Regions from separate parts of the Acidovorax sp. GW823-FHT02H02 genome, predicted to be linked through region 2. Evidence: riboswitches for the same ligand, from Rfam matches in the RefSeq annotation. Region 2 holds a riboswitch; the other holds the start of a gene.
The links. Region 2 has a riboswitch for cobalamin ahead of AC1RDS_RS00075 (TonB-dependent receptor domain-containing protein). Riboswitches for the same ligand answer to the same signal wherever they lie in the genome.
Positions count from the first base shown of each region.

Region 1: another riboswitch for cobalamin. It lies ahead of bioA (adenosylmethionine--8-amino-7-oxononanoate transaminase); the one in region 2 lies ahead of AC1RDS_RS00075 (TonB-dependent receptor domain-containing protein).

Region 1 covers NZ_JBXAJH010000004.1:14,430-24,069, reverse strand. The annotation lists gene AC1RDS_RS05405 (branched-chain amino acid ABC transporter permease) at 1-187, opposite strand, end outside; gene AC1RDS_RS05400 (ABC transporter substrate-binding protein) at 283-1,536, opposite strand; gene AC1RDS_RS05395 (GntR family transcriptional regulator) at 1,761-2,483, shown strand; gene bioB (biotin synthase BioB) at 2,871-3,893, opposite strand; gene bioD (dethiobiotin synthase) at 3,890-4,582, opposite strand; gene AC1RDS_RS05380 (aminotransferase class I/II-fold pyridoxal phosphate-dependent enzyme) at 4,579-5,802, opposite strand; gene bioA (adenosylmethionine--8-amino-7-oxononanoate transaminase) at 5,792-7,111, opposite strand; cobalamin riboswitch at 7,179-7,401, opposite strand; gene thiC (phosphomethylpyrimidine synthase ThiC) at 7,648-9,576, opposite strand.
Region 2 covers NZ_JBXAJH010000001.1:14,166-23,805, forward strand. The annotation lists gene AC1RDS_RS00065 (bifunctional adenosylcobinamide kinase/adenosylcobinamide-phosphate guanylyltransferase) at 1-303, opposite strand, end outside; gene AC1RDS_RS00070 (cobyrinic acid a,c-diamide synthase CobB) at 300-1,667, opposite strand; gene AC1RDS_RS00075 (TonB-dependent receptor domain-containing protein) at 1,680-3,578, opposite strand; cobalamin riboswitch at 3,660-3,896, opposite strand; gene AC1RDS_RS00080 (DUF904 domain-containing protein) at 3,933-4,154, shown strand; gene AC1RDS_RS00085 (cell division protein ZapA) at 4,151-4,510, shown strand; RNA gene ssrS (6S RNA) at 4,593-4,772, shown strand; gene AC1RDS_RS00095 (sulfite exporter TauE/SafE family protein) at 4,847-5,662, shown strand; gene AC1RDS_RS00100 (sensor domain-containing protein) at 5,731-8,163, opposite strand; partial or broken gene AC1RDS_RS00105 (phosphohydrolase) at 8,160-8,315, opposite strand; gene AC1RDS_RS00110 (sulfite exporter TauE/SafE family protein) at 8,563-9,291, opposite strand; gene hemN (oxygen-independent coproporphyrinogen III oxidase) at 9,323-9,640, opposite strand, start outside.

The DNA.
Region 1 (9,640 bases), on a different contig from region 2:
AGCCGGCGATGTCGGTGATCTGCACCATCATGTAGGCGCCAATCGCAAACAGGGCGCCGTGCGCCAGGTTCACCACACCGCCCAGACTGAAGATGATCGACAGCCCCAGCGCGATGAGCAGGTAGTACACGCCCATGAGCAGGCCGTTGATGACCTGCTCGATCAAAAAAACAAACTCGTTGGCCAAGGCCTTCTCCCAGTGTTCCAGTTGTCCGGTTATCCCGTCATGCATGCAAGCCGGACGCCCGAAGCCTGCTTCGGCAGCGTCCGGCTTCAGTCAGATCAGCTGAACTTGCAGGCGTTTTCCTGCTGCGTGGGGGCCAGCACTTCCAGGCTCTCGTTGGGGCCAGGCACCGGGGCGCTGGTTTCCATCACATCCCACTTGCTGCCCGCCTTGCCGGCCACGGGCTTGACGGTGTACATCTCGAACATGAGCTGGTGGTCCCAGGGACGGAAGTAGCCTTCGCGGGCACGCAGCACATCGAACTTGACGCCGCTCTCCAGGTAGGTGATGAGCTTTTGCGTGTCGACCGACTTGGTCTCCTGAATGGCACGTGCCAGGATCTTGACCGCCAGGTAGTCGGCCACGGCCTGGTTGTCGGGCGGACGGCCCCAGCGCTTGGTGAAGCGTTCGGTGAATGCCTTGGCCGAAGGGGCATTGACCTGGTGTGTCCAGATGATCGGCCAGGCGCCCTGGAAGCTGCCCTCGCCCGCGCCCCAGATGCTGACCGCGTTCAGGTCGGCACCGGCCAGAGGGATCGGCAGGTTGAACTCCTTGTACTGCTTCATGAAGTTGGTGGTGGAGTTGCCGGCCAGGTTGCTCATCACCAGGTCGGGGCGCTGCTGGCGCACCTTGAGGATCAAGGAGCTGAATTCGGTGGCATCGGTCGGCACCATGTCGTTGGAGATGAAGATGGCGCCGTTTTCGTCCATGAAGCGCTTGGTCTTCTCGAACAGATCGTGACCGAAGGCGTAGTCTGCCGTGAAGGCCATCCAGCGCTTGCCCTTGACCATGTTCTGACGCAGCATCTCGCGGCCGATGGTGCGCACATACATGCTGTTGTTGGCTTCCAGGTGGAACATGTAGCGGCTGCAGTTCTTACCGCGCAGTTCATCGGAGTTGCAGCCGGTTTGCATGAACATTTTTTGTGCACGGGTGGCAACTTGCGAAATCGCCAGCCCCGAGGCCGAGCTGATCTCACCCACCAGAAAGTCCACCTTGTCTCGCTCGACCATTCGTTGCGCCTTGGTCGAAGCGGTCTGCGGGTTCACACTATCTTCAAAGAGGATCTCAAACGGTCGGCCAAGCGCACCACCGGCAGCGTTCACCTCTTCCATGGCAAGCGTAGCGCCCATGACGGCGTACTCGCCCATCGGGCCTAGAAAACCGGTGCGGGGGGTCAGATGGCCAATGCGTAGGACGTTGGGCTGTGCACGCACGATGGCCGGTGCCGCCAGGGCCGCTGCGGCGCTGGCCATGGCACCCACCACCAACCGACGGTTGGCCTGAGAGGGCGAAAGTGTCTTGTCACTCATGAACTTGTCTCCTGTATGGTCCCGATAGGAAGGAAAGGAAGGGAAGGGAAGGGAAGGCCAGTGCGGCGATTGCTTACCCTGGCATCCCGATCGTAATCTGTGATCACAGATACCATGTCAGTGATTACCCTGTGCCTGATCCATATTCGATCAGGAAACGCTAAGCTTCGTTGCATATCCAGCACATGCACACAAACATGCCCACCCAAGAAGGCAAGATCTCCATGACGGTTTCGCAACATCTAACCCCTCTCAAACGCCAGACCCTGAGCGCCGACGTGTACGAGCAGTTCAAGGAACTGTTGATTAGCGGCCGCATGATGCCGGGTGAACAGATTTCTCTACGCAGCATGGCCGAGGCGCTGGGGGTGAGCGTGATGCCCGTGCGAGAGGCGGTTCAGCGCCTGAGCGCCGAGCAAGCGCTGGAACTCACGCCAAACCGCACGTTGCGGGTACCACTCATGTCAGTCAGTCAATTTCGTGAAATCACAAGCATCCGCATGAACCTTGAAGGACTGGCAACGGCAACCGCAACCGAACGCATGACTGAAGACGAGGTACGCCAGATCCAAGTCTGGCACGAGGGCTTTGTAGATGAAATGAAAAACCAGCCGCAGGACGTGGCACGGCTGATCGCTTTCAACAAGGAACTGCACTTTGGCATTTACCGCGGTTCGCGTATGCCGGTGCTGATGCAGTTGATCGAAGCCCTGTGGTTGCGAATCGGCCCGATCCTGAACTATGACATTCGCGCCGGCTCAGACCGCGTGGGCCAGCGCACCGCCCTAACCCACCACGCCGCCCTCGTAGAAGCCCTTCGCACCAAAAACCCGGAGAAGGCATGCAAAGCCTTGCAGGGCGACATCCAGTCTGCTGCGGAATTCATCATCTCAGCAGGAGTGCTAGTGGCGGCCGATGAGCCAAACAAAGGCACACAGCGGTCATGACAGTATGCGAACTGCCAACGCCGCCTTGCGAGGATGCCGGCTTAATACGGATCAGGCTCACCGACCCTGACCCACTGGACACATTCGGCACCTGTAGCGAACGACTGCTTATTCACTCAACGGCTGTACCATTGATGAAAATCGAGCGGCCGCATTCAGCCTAGACGGGCCCACCAGGGCGGACACACCAACGACGCCTTCTGGCCGGCAGCAGTCGACCCATCCCAGTCGTTGGCAGCGAAGCGAAGCTGTCATTCACGAAGCCAGCCCTTCGGCCATAAGCAGACTCTCAGTCCCCGCACGATATAGAGAATTGGGTGTCTCGCTGGAGAGTGAGACCTGCGTCGCAGGCACCCAGAAGACCAACAGTGAAAATGGGGCGAGTAGCTAGTTAACGACCTTCACCTTGCTCTCCGTTTCAGTGGCACAGTGCATACCCAAACGGCTCAATAGGAGGCGATCCTTCTCCGCCTGAGGATTGCTGGTCGTCAGCAGTCGATCCCCATAGAACATGCTGTTGGCACCCGCCAGGAAGCACAGCGATTGCAGGCTTTCAGGCATTTCTTCTCGACCTGCCGACAAACGAACCATCGCCCGAGGCATGCAGATGCGGGCAATCGCGATCATGCGGACAAACTCAAAGGGGTCCAGTCTCTGGGTTCCTGCCAAAGGCGTGCCTTCCACTTGCACCAAATTATTGATCGGCACAGATTCAGGATAAGGGTCCAGATTGGCCAGTTGGACGATCAGACCGGCTCGTTGACGGCGCGTCTCGCCCATGCCGACGATGCCGCCGGTGCAGACTTTCAGCCCAACATGGCGAACACGTCCAAGGGTATCGAGTCGATCCTGATAGGTTCGGGTCGTGATGATCTGGCCGTAGAACTCGGGGGAGGTGTCCAGGTTGTGGTTGTAGTAGTCCAGCCCGGCATCCTTGAGTTGTTCGGCCTGAACATCATCCAGCATGCCTGCGGTCAGGCAGGTCTCCATCCCCAGCGCTTTGACTTCGCTGATCATCTCTCCAATCTGCTCGATGTGACGCTCCTTGGGTGAACGCCAGGCCGCCCCCATGCAAAAGCGCGTGGCACCGCTGGCTTTGGCTGCACGGGCCGCGTCCAAGACCTCTTCCAGCGGGAGCAGTTTTTCGGCTTTGAGGCCCGTATCGAAATGGGCTGATTGCGGGCAGTATTTGCAGTCCTCTTCGCAGCCGCCCGTTTTGATGGACAGCAGCGAGGAGAGCTGAATCGCATTGGGGTCAAAATTGTCCCGATGGACCTGCTGCGCACGGAAGATCAGGTCATTGAACGGTAGCTCAAACAGTGCTGCCACTTCATCCACCGTCCACGGTTTGGTGTTGCGGCGGTCCGCGTCAGTAGTCGGTGTCAGTGTCTTGATTTGATTGAGGTTCATGCGTTTTCCAGTGCCACGCGCAAAGCGCTCAGGCTCAAGTGAGCGGCAACAGCCGCGGGATTGGGGTCTGGCAGACGAGGCACCTGACCCCAGCAAGGAGCATTCAGTCGGGCCGATAAAGCGGCCAGATTATCTTCAACATAGGCCATCGAGGGATCAACTGCATTGGCAACCCAGCCAGCCAGGTGCAATCCGCGAGCTTGAACGGCCTCAACGGTGAGCAGTGCGTGATTGATGCATCCCAAGCGCATGCCCACCACGAGAATGACTGGCAAATCGAGATCTGCTGCCATATCGGCGGTGTCCCAGCCAGCGGTCAGTGGCACACGAAAACCACCCACGCCTTCCACAAACCCAATGTCGCAAAGTCTCAGCGTCCGCTGCACGGTTGCGAGCAACGCTTCTGGCTCAATGGTGATGCCCTCGAGTTCGGCTGCGATATGAGGCGCGCAAGGTGTGCGCAGTTGTAAAGGCCCAACCTGGGCGTCGGTCAGTTCAATATTGGCAGCGGCGCGCAGGCGCAGTACGTCCTCGTTGACCCATCGGTTATTCACGATGTCCTGGCCCGCCGCCAGGGGTTTGACGGCTGCGCTGCGCATTCCAAGGCTACCCGCCAAATGGGTCAGCCCTGCTGTGATGGCGGTCTTTCCGATTTCCGTGTCGGTGCCTGTGACGAAAAATCCCTTCATGCACCCTCCATGCGTTGCACGGCTGCCTCTACGGCATCCAAAAGGCGGTCGATGTCGCTTGCAGTGTGTGTGGCGCACAAGGTAATGCGCAATCGCGCCTGCCCCACGGGAACCGTCGGCGGACGGATGCCGGGTACACGCAGGCCAGCCGTCTCCAGCTCCGATGACAGGATCATGGTGGCGTCGTTGGAGCCAACGATCAGCGGTTGCACGGGTGTGGATGAAAGGGTCAGTTGCCAACCCCAATGGGCATGGCGATCCAGCAATTCACCCAAGCCCTTGCGTAATTGGTGCTGCAGTGCCAACAGGTGTCTGCGGCGTTGTTGGCCAACATCTCCTTCAATGAGATCGAGACTGGCCAATAAGGCATGGCAGACCGCAGGCAAGGAGGCCGTGGTGAAGATGTAAGTGCGAGCCGCCTGCATCAAATAGGCGATGACACGTTCGTGGGCGGCGACAAAAGCCCCTGACAAGCCAGCCGCCTTGCCCAGGGTGCCGACCAGAATGATGCGCTCACTGCACAGGCCAAAGTGCTCCAGTGCACCACGTCCACGCTCCCCCAGCACGCCAAAGCCGTGCGCATCGTCGAGGACCAGCCACGCATCGTGCTCCTGTGCCAATTGCAGCAACTCCGGCAAGGGGCCCATGTCCCCGTCCATGCTGAAAATGGTGTCGCTGACGATGAGTTTGATTTTCGCCGTGCTGGACGCCAGAAGCTTGCGCAGCTCGGCCACATTGGCGTGGGCATAGCGCTGAACGGGTGCCTTGGCCAGGCGCATGCCGTCGATCAGGGATGCGTGGTTGAGTTCGTCCGAGAAAAATTCGGCTTCGGAATCCCCCAAAGCCGAGGTAACCGCCAGATTGGCCATATAGCCGGTGCTGAAGCTCAACACACGCGCCTGTGGAATGTGAGGCGCAAACCAGCTGGCCAGCCTGTCTTCGAGGCGCTCGTGCGCCAGCGTGTGGCCGCTGATCAGGTGTGAGGCGCCCGAGCCACCAGCCCAAATTTGCGCGCCTTCCGCCAAAGCCTCGGCAATGCGCGGGTGGGATGCCAGCCCAAGATAGTCGTTTGAACAGAACATCAGCCTCTGCTGGCCGACGCCGTTTGTACTCCGGACGATTTGATGAGGTGACGTTGGCGATTCTGCGGTGCGCAACACCCGGGTCAAGTGCTGCTGGGCTATGGCGTCGAGTTTCTGGGTCAGATGCTCATGCAGCATGGTGCAGAACCTCGTTCAAGGTGACGCCCACGGCATGGGCCAGAAAATCCGCTGCTGCCTGGTCGATTACATAGGGGGGCATCAGGTAGACCGTGCTGCCTATCGGCCGGATCAACAACTCATGACGCCGTGCAGCCAAGTGAAAACGTTCGCTGAATCGGTCGCCGGCATCTGTGACGTCGAAAGCGAGAATCATTCCCCGCTGGCGGAAGTTCTTGACACGAGGGTGCTCTGACAAAACTGCAAATGCTTCGCTCAAGGCCGAGGCCTGGACTCGATTGGCCTGTATCTGTCCAGCATCGAATCGATCCAGCACCGCATTGGCTGCGGCACAGGCCAGAGCGTTGCCCGTGTAGGAGTGAGAGTGCAGGAACCCACGGGATACGTCATCGCTCCAGAATGCGCGGTAGACAGCCTCTGTGGTCAGCACCAGTGACAAGGGCAATGTTCCACCGGTGATCCCTTTGGAAAGGGTGACGAAATCAGGCCACTGCGCTGTGTCAACCTGTTCCCAGGCAAAAAAGGTTCCTGTGCGCCCGCAGCCCACCGCAATCTCATCGGCAATCAAGTGAACACCGTGCTGGCGGGTGAGCGCGCGCACTTTGCGCAAGTATTCGGGGGAGTGCATGACCATGCCGGCCGCCCCCTGGACTAGCGGCTCCACGATCACTGCAGCAATGTGCTCGCCCCGCTCATCGAGCAAGCTGCGCAAGGCAGAAAACGCGGCATCCTCGTTGTTGAGTCGGCTGTCCGGCGATTCAACGATGTGTGCATGCATCAACAGTGGATCGTAGGCGTCACGGAAGATGGCCACGTCGGTCACGGCGAGCGCACCGATGGTTTCACCGTGGTAGCCATTTTTGAGACAGACAAACTCGCGCCGGAGCGTTTGCCCCTGATTGCGCCAGCTGTGAAAACTTTGCTTCAACGCGATTTCAACGGCACTCGCACCATCCGAGGCAAAGAACACATGACCCAGCGAGCCACCCGTTCGGACGCTTAGCCGTTCGGCCAGCCGAACGGCAGGTTCGTGCGTGCAACCGGCCAGCATGACATGCGGCAGCGTATCGAGCTGGGCTTTGATGGCTGCATTGACGTCAGGATGCGCATGGCCGAACAGGTTGACCCACCAGGAGCTGTTGGCATCGAAGTAGCGTCTTCCTTGCGTGTCAAACAACCAAGGGCCTTCGCCTCGTGCGATTGGCAGAGGCGGCGTCTTCTGTGCGCGAGCCATTTGCGTGCAAGGGTGCCACACCACGTTAAGGCTCCGAATGGCAAGCTCACCTTGCTGAGCAGAGTGAAATTTCATCAGGTATGAATCTGAACGCTCCCTCACTGGCATCCTCGACAGTGAATGGGAAAACAGCGTCACCTGGCGATGCGCCACCTTGTTGGCCGGTATCCGGGCTGGTGGAAGCTGCTGTCGCCTTCCCGAGCAATATGCTCAGTGGCTAGTGACAGGAGTGAGAGGTGAGTCTCGTCCACTTACCGTTGCGAGGACAGCGCAGGTTGAGTTTTCCCTGAAAGGGTTAGCTTCCCTGCTTCCCGTTTAACTGCGATGTGTGAAATACACCGCGAGCACCAACCTTTTTAGTTTAGCTCATACACCTACATTCGCATGCTGGTTCTGAAATGTGGTGGCTGCGCCGACATTGCCTGCGCTTATTGGCCGACCGCTTTGGGTCGATATGACCTGCAAATGACCGCTGTAGGAAATGATCACGGATGACTTCTCTTGGCCGAACTGAGTCGGCGGCCCTTGACCGGCTCTACCCGACCCAAGGCAGACACTCGAAGAATATATCCAAGTGAATGCCAATCGGGGTGACTGTGTTGAAGTTGGTCTTAAGAACTCTGCGTAATCGGGATGTAGACCTCGCCACCCGATGCTTTGAATTGAGCGGATTTTTCATCCATCCCGCGAGTCAATGCAGATTGGTTGTCCAGCCCCTGATTGTTGGCGTAGTCGCGAACGTCCTGAGTGATCTTCATGGAGCAGAAGTGAGGGCCGCACATCGAACAGAAATGCGCCACCTTCGCCGAGTCCTTGGGCAGGGTCTCGTCGTGGAACTCGCGTGCCTTGTCAGGGTCAAGCCCCAGATTGAACTGATCCTGCCAACGGAACTCGAAGCGGGCTTTTGAAAGCGCGTTGTCACGCACCTGCGAGCCAGGGTGACCTTTGGCCAGGTCGGCAGCGTGAGCTGCCAGCTTGTACGTGATGATGCCTTCTTTGACGTCTTGCTTGTTCGGCAGGCCTAGGTGCTCCTTGGGTGTCACGTAGCACAACATAGCCGTGCCGTACCAACCAATGGTGGCCGCTCCGATGCCGCTGGTGATGTGGTCATACCCAGGAGCGATGTCGGTGGTCAGCGGACCCAGGGTGTAGAAAGGCGCTTCATGGCACTGCTCCAGTTGCAGGTCCATGTTCTCTTTGATCATGTGCAGCGGAACGTGGCCAGGGCCTTCAACCATCACCTGAACGTCGTGTTGCCATGCCTTTTGCGTGAGCTCGCCCAAGGTGCGAAGTTCTGACAACTGGGCTTCATCGTTGGCGTCATAGATGGAGCCCGGTCGCAGGCCATCACCCAGACTGAAGGCCACGTCATAAGACTTCATGATGTCGCAGATGTCCTCGAAGTGCGTGTAGAGGAAGTTTTCCTGGTGATGGGCCAGGCACCACTTGGCCATGATGGAGCCACCCCGGCTCACGATGCCGGTCATGCGATCAGCAGTCAGCGGCACGTAGCGCAACAGCACACCTGCGTGGATGGTGAAGTAATCCACGCCCTGTTCGGCTTGCTCGATCAGTGTGTCGCGGAAGACTTCCCAGCTCAGGTCCTGCGCCTTGCCATCCACTTTTTCCAGCGCCTGGTAGATCGGTACCGTGCCGATGGGCACTGGCGAGTTACGGATGATCCATTCCCTTGTTTCATGAATGTGCTTGCCAGTGGACAAGTCCATCACTGTGTCGGCGCCCCAGCGGATGGCCCAGGTCATCTTGTCCACCTCGTCGCTGATCGAGGAGCCCAGCGCCGAATTGCCGATGTTGGCGTTGACTTTCACCAGAAAGTTGCGACCGATGGCCATGGGTTCCGACTCGGGATGGTTGATGTTGCAGGGAATGACGGCCCGGCCACGTGCCACCTCGTCACGCACGAACTCGGGGGTGATCCGTGCTGGAATGCTTGCGCCAAAGTCCTGTCCTGGATTCTGTCGGCCCAGTCTTTGTGCCAGTTTCTCGCCCCCTGGACCGCTGGCGGTCAGCGTGGCCAAGTAGTGCTCTCGGTTCATGTTCTCGCGAATGGCCACGAATTCCATCTCGGGCGTGACGATGCCTCTGCGTGCCTGATGCATCTGAGTGACGTTGGAACCTGTTCGCGCCCGGCGTGGCCGGCGCAGCAAACCGGGAAAGCGCAGGCTATCCAGCGCGTGGTCTTCGGCTCGGGTACGGCCGAAGTCGCTGGTCAGGCCTTCAAGGACCTGAGTGTCTTGGCGCTCCTCAATCCAGCGCTGGCGCAGCGCAGGCAAGCCATGGCGCAAGTCGATGCGTGCTGCTGGATCGGTGTAGGGACCAGAAGTATCGTAGACGAAGACTGGCGGATTCTCCTCACCGCCAAAAGCCGAGGGCGTGGGGTTCTGGCTGATCTCGCGCATCGGGACCATCAAGTCAGGGCGCGAACCAGGTATGTACACCTTGCGCGAGCCAGGCAGGGGCGCAATAGCGGCCTCATCCACGGTAGCCGATTGGGCGATGAATTGATCGGGAGCATTCACGAGCAGATTCCTTCAGTGTGTGCGCTCCGAAGGTCGCCCTGGTTAGCATGCAGGCGCAAAGCCA
Region 2 (9,640 bases):
CGTAAGGCAGTCCACCACCACCAGGGTGTGCGCCGTGCCGAGGCGCGCCACGGCAGCGGCCAGATCGTGCGGCTCTTCCACGGTCTGCAGGCCGGGCACACGCAGGGCGCGGTCGCGCTGGTGGCGGGCGATGCGCTCGCGCATCTCGTCGTCCCAGGCCTGCCCCGTGGCGATGAGCACGGCGCGGTGCGCGCCCGATTGCGCCAGCCAGTCGCGCGCCAGCAGCTCGGCACGGCGCGACTTGCCGCTTTTCTGGCCACCGAGGATGAGTTCGGTGGTGATGGGCGATGGCGACACGGTCATGCAGGCACTCCGCCCAGCAGATGGGCCGCCGCCTCGGGGCTGGAGGGAAACCACGCATGGAAGTAGCTCGCGTGCAGGCTGTCCTGCCGGTACAGCGCCTCGCCAGCCGCCGGTGCAGGCGCTTCGCCGGGCCGGACCGTGCGAGCCACCACTGGCGCGCTGCTGTCGCTGGTCGAATAGTGGAAGGTATGGCCGCGCAGCGTGTGCGCCGCCACGTCCACCTGCTGCGGCCCCAGCGCGGCCAGCCGCTTGTGCAGATTGACATGGCCAGGCAGCAGCCCCCACAGCGGTGCCGTGCTGCCGTCGGTCAGCGTGATCGATTCCATCAGCGCCATCATGCCGCCGCACTCGGCCCACAGGGCTTTGCCGGCTGCCACATGCGCGCGCAGGCTGGCCTGCATGCCGGTGTTGGCCGCGATCTGCGCGGTGTGCAGCTCGGGGTAGCCACCGGGCAGCCACACGGCATCGCAGGCGGGCAAGGCGGTGTCGCGCAGGGGCGAAAAGAACACCACGCGCGCGCCCATCTGCTCAAGCAGCTGGATATTCGCGTCGTAGATGAAGCAGAACGCTGCATCCCGCCCCACGGCCACCGTGCGCCCAGCGAGCAAGGCGGGCACGGCCGGCAAGTGCACGGGCGCGGGGAAATCCACCGCCCAGCGTTGCAACTCCTGGGCGGTCATCTGCCCCAGCGGCGTGGCCTCCAGCGCATCGGCGGCGGCATCGAGGCGCTGCTGGCTGTCGGACAGCTCGTGCGCCGCCACCAGGCCCAGGTGCCGCTCGGGCAGCAAGGCCCCTGCAGACCGGGCAGCGCCCGCATCGGCGCTGGCAGTCACCCGCATCAGCGCACCCAGCCAGTCTTCGGGTGCCCGCAGGCCGGACCGCAGCATGTCGGCGTGGCGCGCGCTGCCCACCCGGTTGGCCAGCACGCCCGCCCAGGGCAGGCCTGGGCGATAGTGCTGCAGGCCAAACGCCAGTGCACCAAAGGTGCCGGCCATGGCGGAGGCGTCCACCACCGCCAGCACCGGCACGCCGAAGCGCTCAGCCAGGTCGGCGGCGCTGGGATCGCCGTCGAACAGGCCCATCACGCCCTCGATGAGGAGAAGGTCGGCCTCCTGCGCCGCTGCGTGCAGGCGCTGGGTGCAGTCAGCCGCGCCGGTCATCCACAGGTCGAGCTGGTGCACCGGCGCACCGCTGGCGAGCTGGTGCCAGTGCGGGTCGAGAAAATCCGGCCCGCACTTGAAGACGCGCACTTTCAGGCCCTTGCGCGTGTACAGCCGCGCCAGGGCGGCAGTTACCGTGGTCTTGCCCTGGCCCGAGGCGGGGGCGGCGATCAGGAGCGCGGGGCAACGGGCAAAGGCAGACATGGCAACCTGCACTTACTGAGGCGCCCACTTCACGCCGACATACAGCGTGCGGCCGGGCGTGGCGTAGGTGCGGGCCAACTGGTAGTCCTTGTCGGCCAGGTTGTCGACGCGGGCCAGCAGGGTGTAGTCGCGGGCGATGCGGGTGCTGGCGTAGAGGTTGACCAGGGCGTAGCCGCCCAGCACCTGGGTGTTGGCCACGGTGTCAAAACGCGGCCCGGAGGCTTGCACCTCGGCGCCCAGCGTCCAGTCGGCGATGCGCGTATCGGCGCCCACGGTGGCATGGCGCTTGGCGCGGCGGGCCAGCTGCTTGCCGCTGCCCAGGTCGCGTGGATTCTGCAGGTCGAGCGAGCCATGCAGTTGCACACCCGACAGCTGGTACGACCCGGCAAACGTCACTCCCTCGTACTGCGCGCGGGCGGTGTTGGCATAGCAACCGAAAGCCGATGCACAAGTGCCTGCACCGACAAACGAGATCAGGTTGGAGACCCGGTTGCGGTAAGCCACCACCGAGAAGCTGCTGCGGTCTTGCGCATAGCGCAGGCCCAGCTCGGCGTTGCGGCTGCTTTCAGGCTGCAGCGTGGCCACGCCGTATTCGCTGAAGCGGTGGTACAAGGTGGGCACCCGGAAAGCCGTGCCCACGGATGCCGTGGCGCGCCAGTGCGGAGCGAAGGCATAGCCGTAGGACGCACTGCCGGTGTCCTTGCCGCCGAACTCGCTGTCGGAGTCATGGCGAACATTGAGCTGCAGGGTATGGCGACCGGCGTTGTAGCCATAGCCCAGCGCCAGCGCATCCTGCGACCGGCTGCTGTCGATGGGAGCGTTCTGCAACGCGTCCTCACGGCGCTCCAGGGCGGCGCTGAAGCGATGGGCTCCCCAGCGGAAATCGTTCTGCCAGAGATAGCCGCGCAGCTTTGTCTCGGTGAGGTAAGGCGATGGCGTGGTTTCGTAGCGGCTGGCCGAATCGGTGACCGACACGCGCATGCTGTAGGCATCCGACCATTGCGCCGCCCAGGTGAGGCCTGCCGTGCGCAAGCGGCTCAGGTTGCGGTCATCGACGGGCCGGGCCGCTTTGTAGGACACATTGTCATAACCCGAGTTCAGGCGGCTGGCCAGCAGCGTGGCGTCCAGGCGGTGCCGCGCGTCGATGCGAAAACCCAGCCGGGCGTTGCCCGAGGTGCTGCGGTAGTTGTCGCGGTCGGGGTTGTGGGAACCGCTGACCTTGGCGTCAAAGCCATCACTGATTTCGCGCGCAATGCCCAGCGAGTAATCGAACGCCCCCTCTTGTCCGGCCGCGCCGCTCACACCGGCCTCGATCTTGCGGGTGCCCTGGCTGCCCACGCCCACGCCCACGTAGGGCCTGGCGGGTCCTTCGCCCCGGCGGGTGAAAAGCTGGATCACGCCGCCAATGGCGTCGGAACCATACACCGCAGCGGCAGGGCCGCGCAGCACTTCGATGCGGTCGATCTGCGACAGCGGAATCTGTTCCCACTGCGCACCACCCGTGGATTGCGAATCAATGCGCACGCCGTCGATATAGACCGCCGTGAAGCGCGATTCGGCTCCCCGCAGAAAAACGTTGCTGGCATTGCCCACGCCGCCATTGCGCGAAATCTCGATGCCCGGCAGGCGCGCCAGCACGTCGGCCAGGCCCGTGGCACCGCTGGCTTCAATGGTTTCACGGTCCACGATCGACACGTCGGCCACCAGATCGGCCAGGGGCTGCTCGGTGCGCGTGGCGGTCACCACCGTGTCTTGCAGCGAAGGCATGCGTGCGTTTTGCGCCAGCAGCACGGGCGCTGCGAGCGGCTGCGCCTGCACCGCATGGGCGGACACGCAAGACAGGATCGCCAGCACACAGGGGCGCAGGCACAGCGGCGCAACACGGCGCGCACGAGGGGTACGGATTTTCATAGGAATCATCGTCAACAAACTACCCGAGCCGGCTTCCCCGCCAGCATGTGGGAGACAAGGCCTTGCACGCCTCCAAAGGCGCGCGAAACCACCGTGTTGGCCGGTATCCGGGCTGGCGGAACGCCCTCCAATGCCTTCCCAGGTGCTTGTTCAAGGCGCCCAGTGGCTTGTGAATGGAGAGGGAATCAAGTGATTCGTCCGCTGACCGTTGCGGGGGCAGCGCAGGCTGGGCACACCATGGCTGGTGCAACCTCCCTGCTTCCCGTTGAACTGCGGTATGTGAACCACACCGCGAGCACCAACGGCGTGATTTTAAGGGCATTCCAGGTGCACCCCTCTACAATTGCGGGCTGTATGGAAGCTCCCTCCACCATCGACCAGATCGCCGACCGCGTTGAACGCCTGCTCTTGCGCCACGCGGAACTTCAACGCACCAATGCCCTGCTGGCAAGCCAAGTGTCGGTCCTCACGCAGGAGCGCGACTCCCTCAAATCGCGCCTGAGCGCCGCCCGCGCCCGGGTGGATGCATTGCTCGAACGCCTGCCCCCATCCCCCCCTCCCAAGGACGCCGAATGAAGCAAATCGAGGTGCAGATACTGCAGCAAAGTTATCTGCTGTCCTGCCCCGAGGGGCACGAGTCGCGATTGCTGGAAGCGGTGGAGCGCGTGGACACCGCCATGACGCGCATCCGCGATGCCGGCAAGGTGCGGGCACGCGAACGCATTGCCGTGCTGGCGGCGCTGAACCTGGCATTTGATATCGCCGACCGGGAAGCTGCCGACCTGGCGGCTGCGCACATTCATCCAGCCGCCCTGCCCCACCCCAGCGAACCCGCCAGCCAGCCCTTCAACGCAAGCGCGGATGCCCTGCGGCTGCAGGCACTCGTGCAGCGCCTGGATGGCGCCCTGGGCGAAGACGGGCGCCTGCTCTGAGGAACGGGCGTGCAGCGCGCCCTCTGTTGCCACCTTGGCATCGGGCAGTACCTGCAGTCCGAGCGGTCAACGCCTACAATAGAGGCGTCTGCGGTGCTGCCGGGCTTTATATTTCCTTGAACCAATGCTCACTGAGCACGGGCTTGGTACATCGCCCGGTGAGCGTGATCATCTCGCGTCAGATGAACCCAACGCCTGGCTGCCCTCGCCCACCTGAACCCCCGGTTCAGGATGCCGGTCCGGTGGCACTTGCAGACACCCTCTTTGCTCTCCCGTCGGCGCAGGCACCCCCTGCGCAGATGCGGCACATTCAGTACCCCCGGACTTCTTGGCATGATGCTCGAACCCCTTCTGGTTGTTGAACTCGCAATCCTCGGTCTGGGCACCGGCTTTCTGGCAGGCCTGCTCGGCATTGGCGGCGGCATGCTGCTGGTGCCTTTCATGACCTACATCCTGGGTCACCAGCAAGTGACCCCCGACCTGGCGGTCAAGATGGCCATTGCCACCTCCATGGCCACCATCATGTTCACCTCCGTTTCCAGCGTTCGCGCACACCACAAGCGAGGTGCCGTGCGCTGGGACATCGTGCGAAGGCTGGCACCAGGCATCGTGATCGGCGGGCTGGTGGCGAGCCTGGGCGTTTTTGCGTTGCTCAAGGGGGCGTTTCTTGCGATCTTCTTTGGGCTTTTCGTGAGCTTCTCGGCCTTTCAGATGTTTCGGAACAAGAAGCCTGCGCCGTCCCGGCAGATGCCGGGAACCGGCGGACAACTGGCGGCCGGGGGGGTGATTGGTTTTCTGTCTGGCCTGGTGGGCGCGGGCGGTGGTTTTGTCAGCGTGCCGTTCATGACATGGTGCAACGTGGCCATTCACAACGCCGTTGCCACCAGCGCCGCGCTGGGTTTTCCCATTGCCCTGGCGAATGTGGTGGGGTATGCGGTGGGCGGTCAGTCTGTGGCAGGCCTGCCATCGGGCTCGCTGGGCTACATCTGGTTGCCTGCACTGGCCGTCATTGCCACCTGCAGTGTGCTGACCGCACCCTTGGGTGCGCGGGCGGCGCACCAGCTGCCGGTGCAACAACTCAAACGTGTTTTTGCCAGCCTGCTGCTGATGCTGGCGGCCTACATGCTCTGGAAGGGTGTGGCGGCTTTCTGAGACGACGCCCCTCCGATACCAACAAGGTCAGCGAGCCACCCACCGCTGGCACCACCGGTGAACCCCGATTATTCGACCGGTGCAAACTGCGCCAGCCCGTGGCTGGAGTTGAACAGCAATTGACGGAACTCGGCGCCTGGCAAGCCCGGTGAGCACAGGAATCCCTGAAAGTGCCCGCACTGCAGCTGCTGCAGCATGGCACGCTGTCCAACGGTTTCCACGCCCTCGGCCACCACTTCGATATGCAGCGCATGCCCCATGCTGACGATGGCGCTGACAATGGCGCGGTCGCCGTCATCCTCCGGCAGTCCCCGCACGAAGGATTGGTCGATCTTGAGCTTGTCGATGGGCAGCTTCTTCAGATAGGCCAGGCTGGAGTAGCCCGTGCCGAAATCGTCAATGGCCAGGACCACACCCAGCGCGGCCAGTGAGAACAATCGCAGTTCCATTTCCTGCGCGTCCTGCAGCAGGATGGTTTCGGTCAGTTCCAGCTCCAGCAAGGTCGGCGGCAACTGGTACACAGCCAGCAGGCGCGTCAGGCGCTCGACGAAACCGGCCTGGCGAAACTCCAGCGCAGACACATTGACGGACACCACAATGGGCATGCCCTCGTGCATCCACTGCGCCGCCTCCCGCACGGCCTGCTCCATGACCCACGCCCCCAGCGTCACGATATAGCCCGACTCCTCCGCCAACGGCACGAACTGCGCGGGAGATACCACGCCAAACTCGGGGTCGGTCCATCGGATGAGTGCTTCCGCGCCGACGATCCGGCCGGTAGCGAGGTTCACCTGGGGCTGATAGTGCACGGCCATCCGCTGCTCGCCCAGCGCCTGGCGCATGGCGTGCTCCAGCTTCATGCGCGACAGCAGGTTGGCGTTCATCTGCGGTTGGTAGAAGCCATAGCTGCCACGCCCCCGCTCCTTGACGCGGTACATGGCCGTATCGGCCTGCTTGATGAGTTCGTCCAGGGTGGTGCCGTCCTGCGGATACAGCGCCATGCCAATGCTGCACTGGATGGAAAAGCCCATGCCATCCAGCAAGAAGGGGCTCAGCATGCCCTCCAGCATCCGGCGCACCACGCTTTCGGCCACGACAGCGTCGGCGCCATGCAGGTAAATCACGAACTCATCGCCACCAAGCCGGCACAGCATGTCCGTCTGCCGCAGGCAAGCCTGCAGACGCTCGGCGACCAGTTGCAATACGCGATCACCGAAGTGATGGCCGAGCGAGTCATTGATGATCTTGAACCGGTCCAGGTCCAGGAAAAGGATGGCAAAGCCCGTATCGCTGGCGCGAGCGCCCTGGATAGCGGTTTCCACCCTCTGCGAAAGAAGCAGCCGATTGGGCAAACCGGTCAGGACATCGCTGTACGCCAGTTCCTCGATGCGTTTTTTGGCCGCGTGCTGCTGCGTCAGGTCTCGCATGAAACCAATGCTCTGCATCAGCCGGCCATCGTCATCGCGCAAGGCAACCCACGACAGATGCACGGCACAGTAAGCACCATTGTCACGGGGCAGCCAGAGCTCACCCTCCCAGAAACCATCGCTTTCCCAACCCGCCTGCACCTGCTCCATGAAGGAGGCATCCGAACCACTGCCGAACAGGGACGCTGCCATGCAACCCTCCAAAGCGGCTGCGCAAGGGCCCAGCAGTCGCTCGCAACCCGGGTTCATGCGCATCAGATGGTGCCTGCTGTCTGCAATGAAAATGGCATCCAGGCTGGCATCGAAAACCCGCGCCGCCAGGCGCAAGCTGGCCTGCGCTTCGGCCTGCCGGGTGATATCCCGAAAGGAATACACGCGCCCCACGGGGTGGCCCTGGTGAAGCTGCGGAACAACGCGACGCTCCACCGTCATGCCGCCGTACAACTGAAAGATGTCGGTGCTCTCCAGCAGCGGATCGCGCTCAATGGCACTCAGACGTTCCTGGTAGTGCTTGCGATCCACCACCCGGGAGGCCAGGTGCTCATGCACCGCCGTGTCATTGCGCTGCAACAGCAGTTCGCGGGGGATGCTCCAGATGTGCGCCAGCCGCTGGTTGAAGGCGCGCACGCCTCCGTCAAGCCCACACACCAGCATGCCATCGGCTGCGGAATCCAGGGTGGAACGCAATTCCGACAGCAGGGTCTCCAGTTCCTGCTGGGCAGCCTCCTGGGCACTGCGGTCCAGCATCGTCAGCATCAAAACCGCTGGAGCGCCGTCGTGCTGTACACAGGTCACACGCCGATCGACCGGAACCAGCACACCATCGGCCCGCCATACGCTGGTGTGGGAGTGAATGCCTTTCGCAAGAGTGGCCAATGGCTCGGACCAGAATGCACAGTCCTGGGGTGTTGCCGCCAGGCTTGTCACCGCCTTGCCGACCATGTCCTCCCCGGACATGCCCACCAGTCGCTCTGCCGCCTTGTTCGATTGGACGATGCTCAAGCTGCCGCCATCCACGAGCCACACCGCTTCCTGCAGGCCATCCAGCCAAGACTGCGGTGGTAGCGGGTTCATGCGTGCACCTCGTCAGGACCAGGATCTACAGCGCGCTCAAAGAAATAGCAGATCCGCTGGCGCGGAGACAGATAGTCGAGCGCATCGCGCGACACCTCGGGCCTCAGCGGTCTGGTCGAATTGACGGACACGACGATGCCGTAACGGTCGTTGAATGCGTGATGCATCCAGCCCACGCCGGGCTGGACATACATGCCGATGCGAAGCTGACCGGTATCAATAAGGAGGGAAGAATTCACGGAGTTTCACGGCATGCATGGAGAAACATGGCGACATGCGCACCACCCTTGGTGACAAGGATTATCGCCGCCGTCCAGACCATTGCGCCCCGCAATCCCAACGATGAAATTCTGGCGTGACGCCACCCGCCCGAGTGACCCAAGGCACTTCCCGCTGAAGTTATCTGCACCACAGAGAGGGTTTGTAAACCAGATCCATCCACAATGCCCACCCCGCCACCCCGACCAGCAGCGCACCCGCCAGCCGGGTTCCCCAACTGGCTCGCACCGCGTTGATGCGTGAACGCAGCCGCCCCCACAGCCAGGGTCCGGCCACCAGCCACAGTCCACTCCCCACTCCAAAAAACACCATGGTCACAGCGCCCTGCAACATGCTACCGCTGAGCGCAGCCACCAGCAGGGCCGAATAAAGCAATCCGCATGGCATGAGAGCCCAAAGCCCGCCCGCCACCAGCAGCCCACCCGGCGCGCGGACAAGGGGTTGCACGCGGCGCCAGGCCGTGCGCCCGGCCTGCTCTACCCAAGCAGGCTGTCGCGCCTGCACCATCATCATCAAACCCCAGGCCATGACCGCCACGTGCATCAGGGTCCATACCGGACTCAAGGCCATGGTTTGCTGGGTCACCCATGCCAGGCTGTCCATGGCCAGCGCGGCCAGGGCGCCCGCCCCGGCATAGCCCGCCAGGCGCCCGAAGTGAAATGCGAACAGCCGGCGAGAGGTTCCACCTTTGGGAAACCACTGAACCGGCTGAGAGACGGGGCTGCCCGCTTGCGAGCACGCCGCCTCCTGGCCGATGATCGCACTGCAAGGCGCGGAGCACATGGCCAAGCAATGGGGCCCGCCAGCGAGCCCCATGAGCAAAGCCGTTACGGCAAGGGGTGCAAGCATGAAGACCGGGGCACAGCTCGAATGATGGGTATCAGATGATGCGCGAAAACCGGGCCCGATTGCGGTCAGCCTGCAAATAGCGGTCAAACACCATGGCGATGCCGCGCACAAAGAACCAGCCCATGGGCGTTACCTTGACGCCCTCGGCACTCAATGCAACGAGCCCCTGCTCGGCCATGGACTCCAACTGCTCCAGTTCCGGCGCGAAATACTTCCGAAAATCAATGAGCCAAGCTTGATCCATGGGCTCAAACAAGACCTCGCCCTGGCACATCAGCGCCATGATGACGGCCCTGCGCACCAGGTCATCGCGATTCAGCGCCAACCCTCGCACCACGGGCAACCGCCC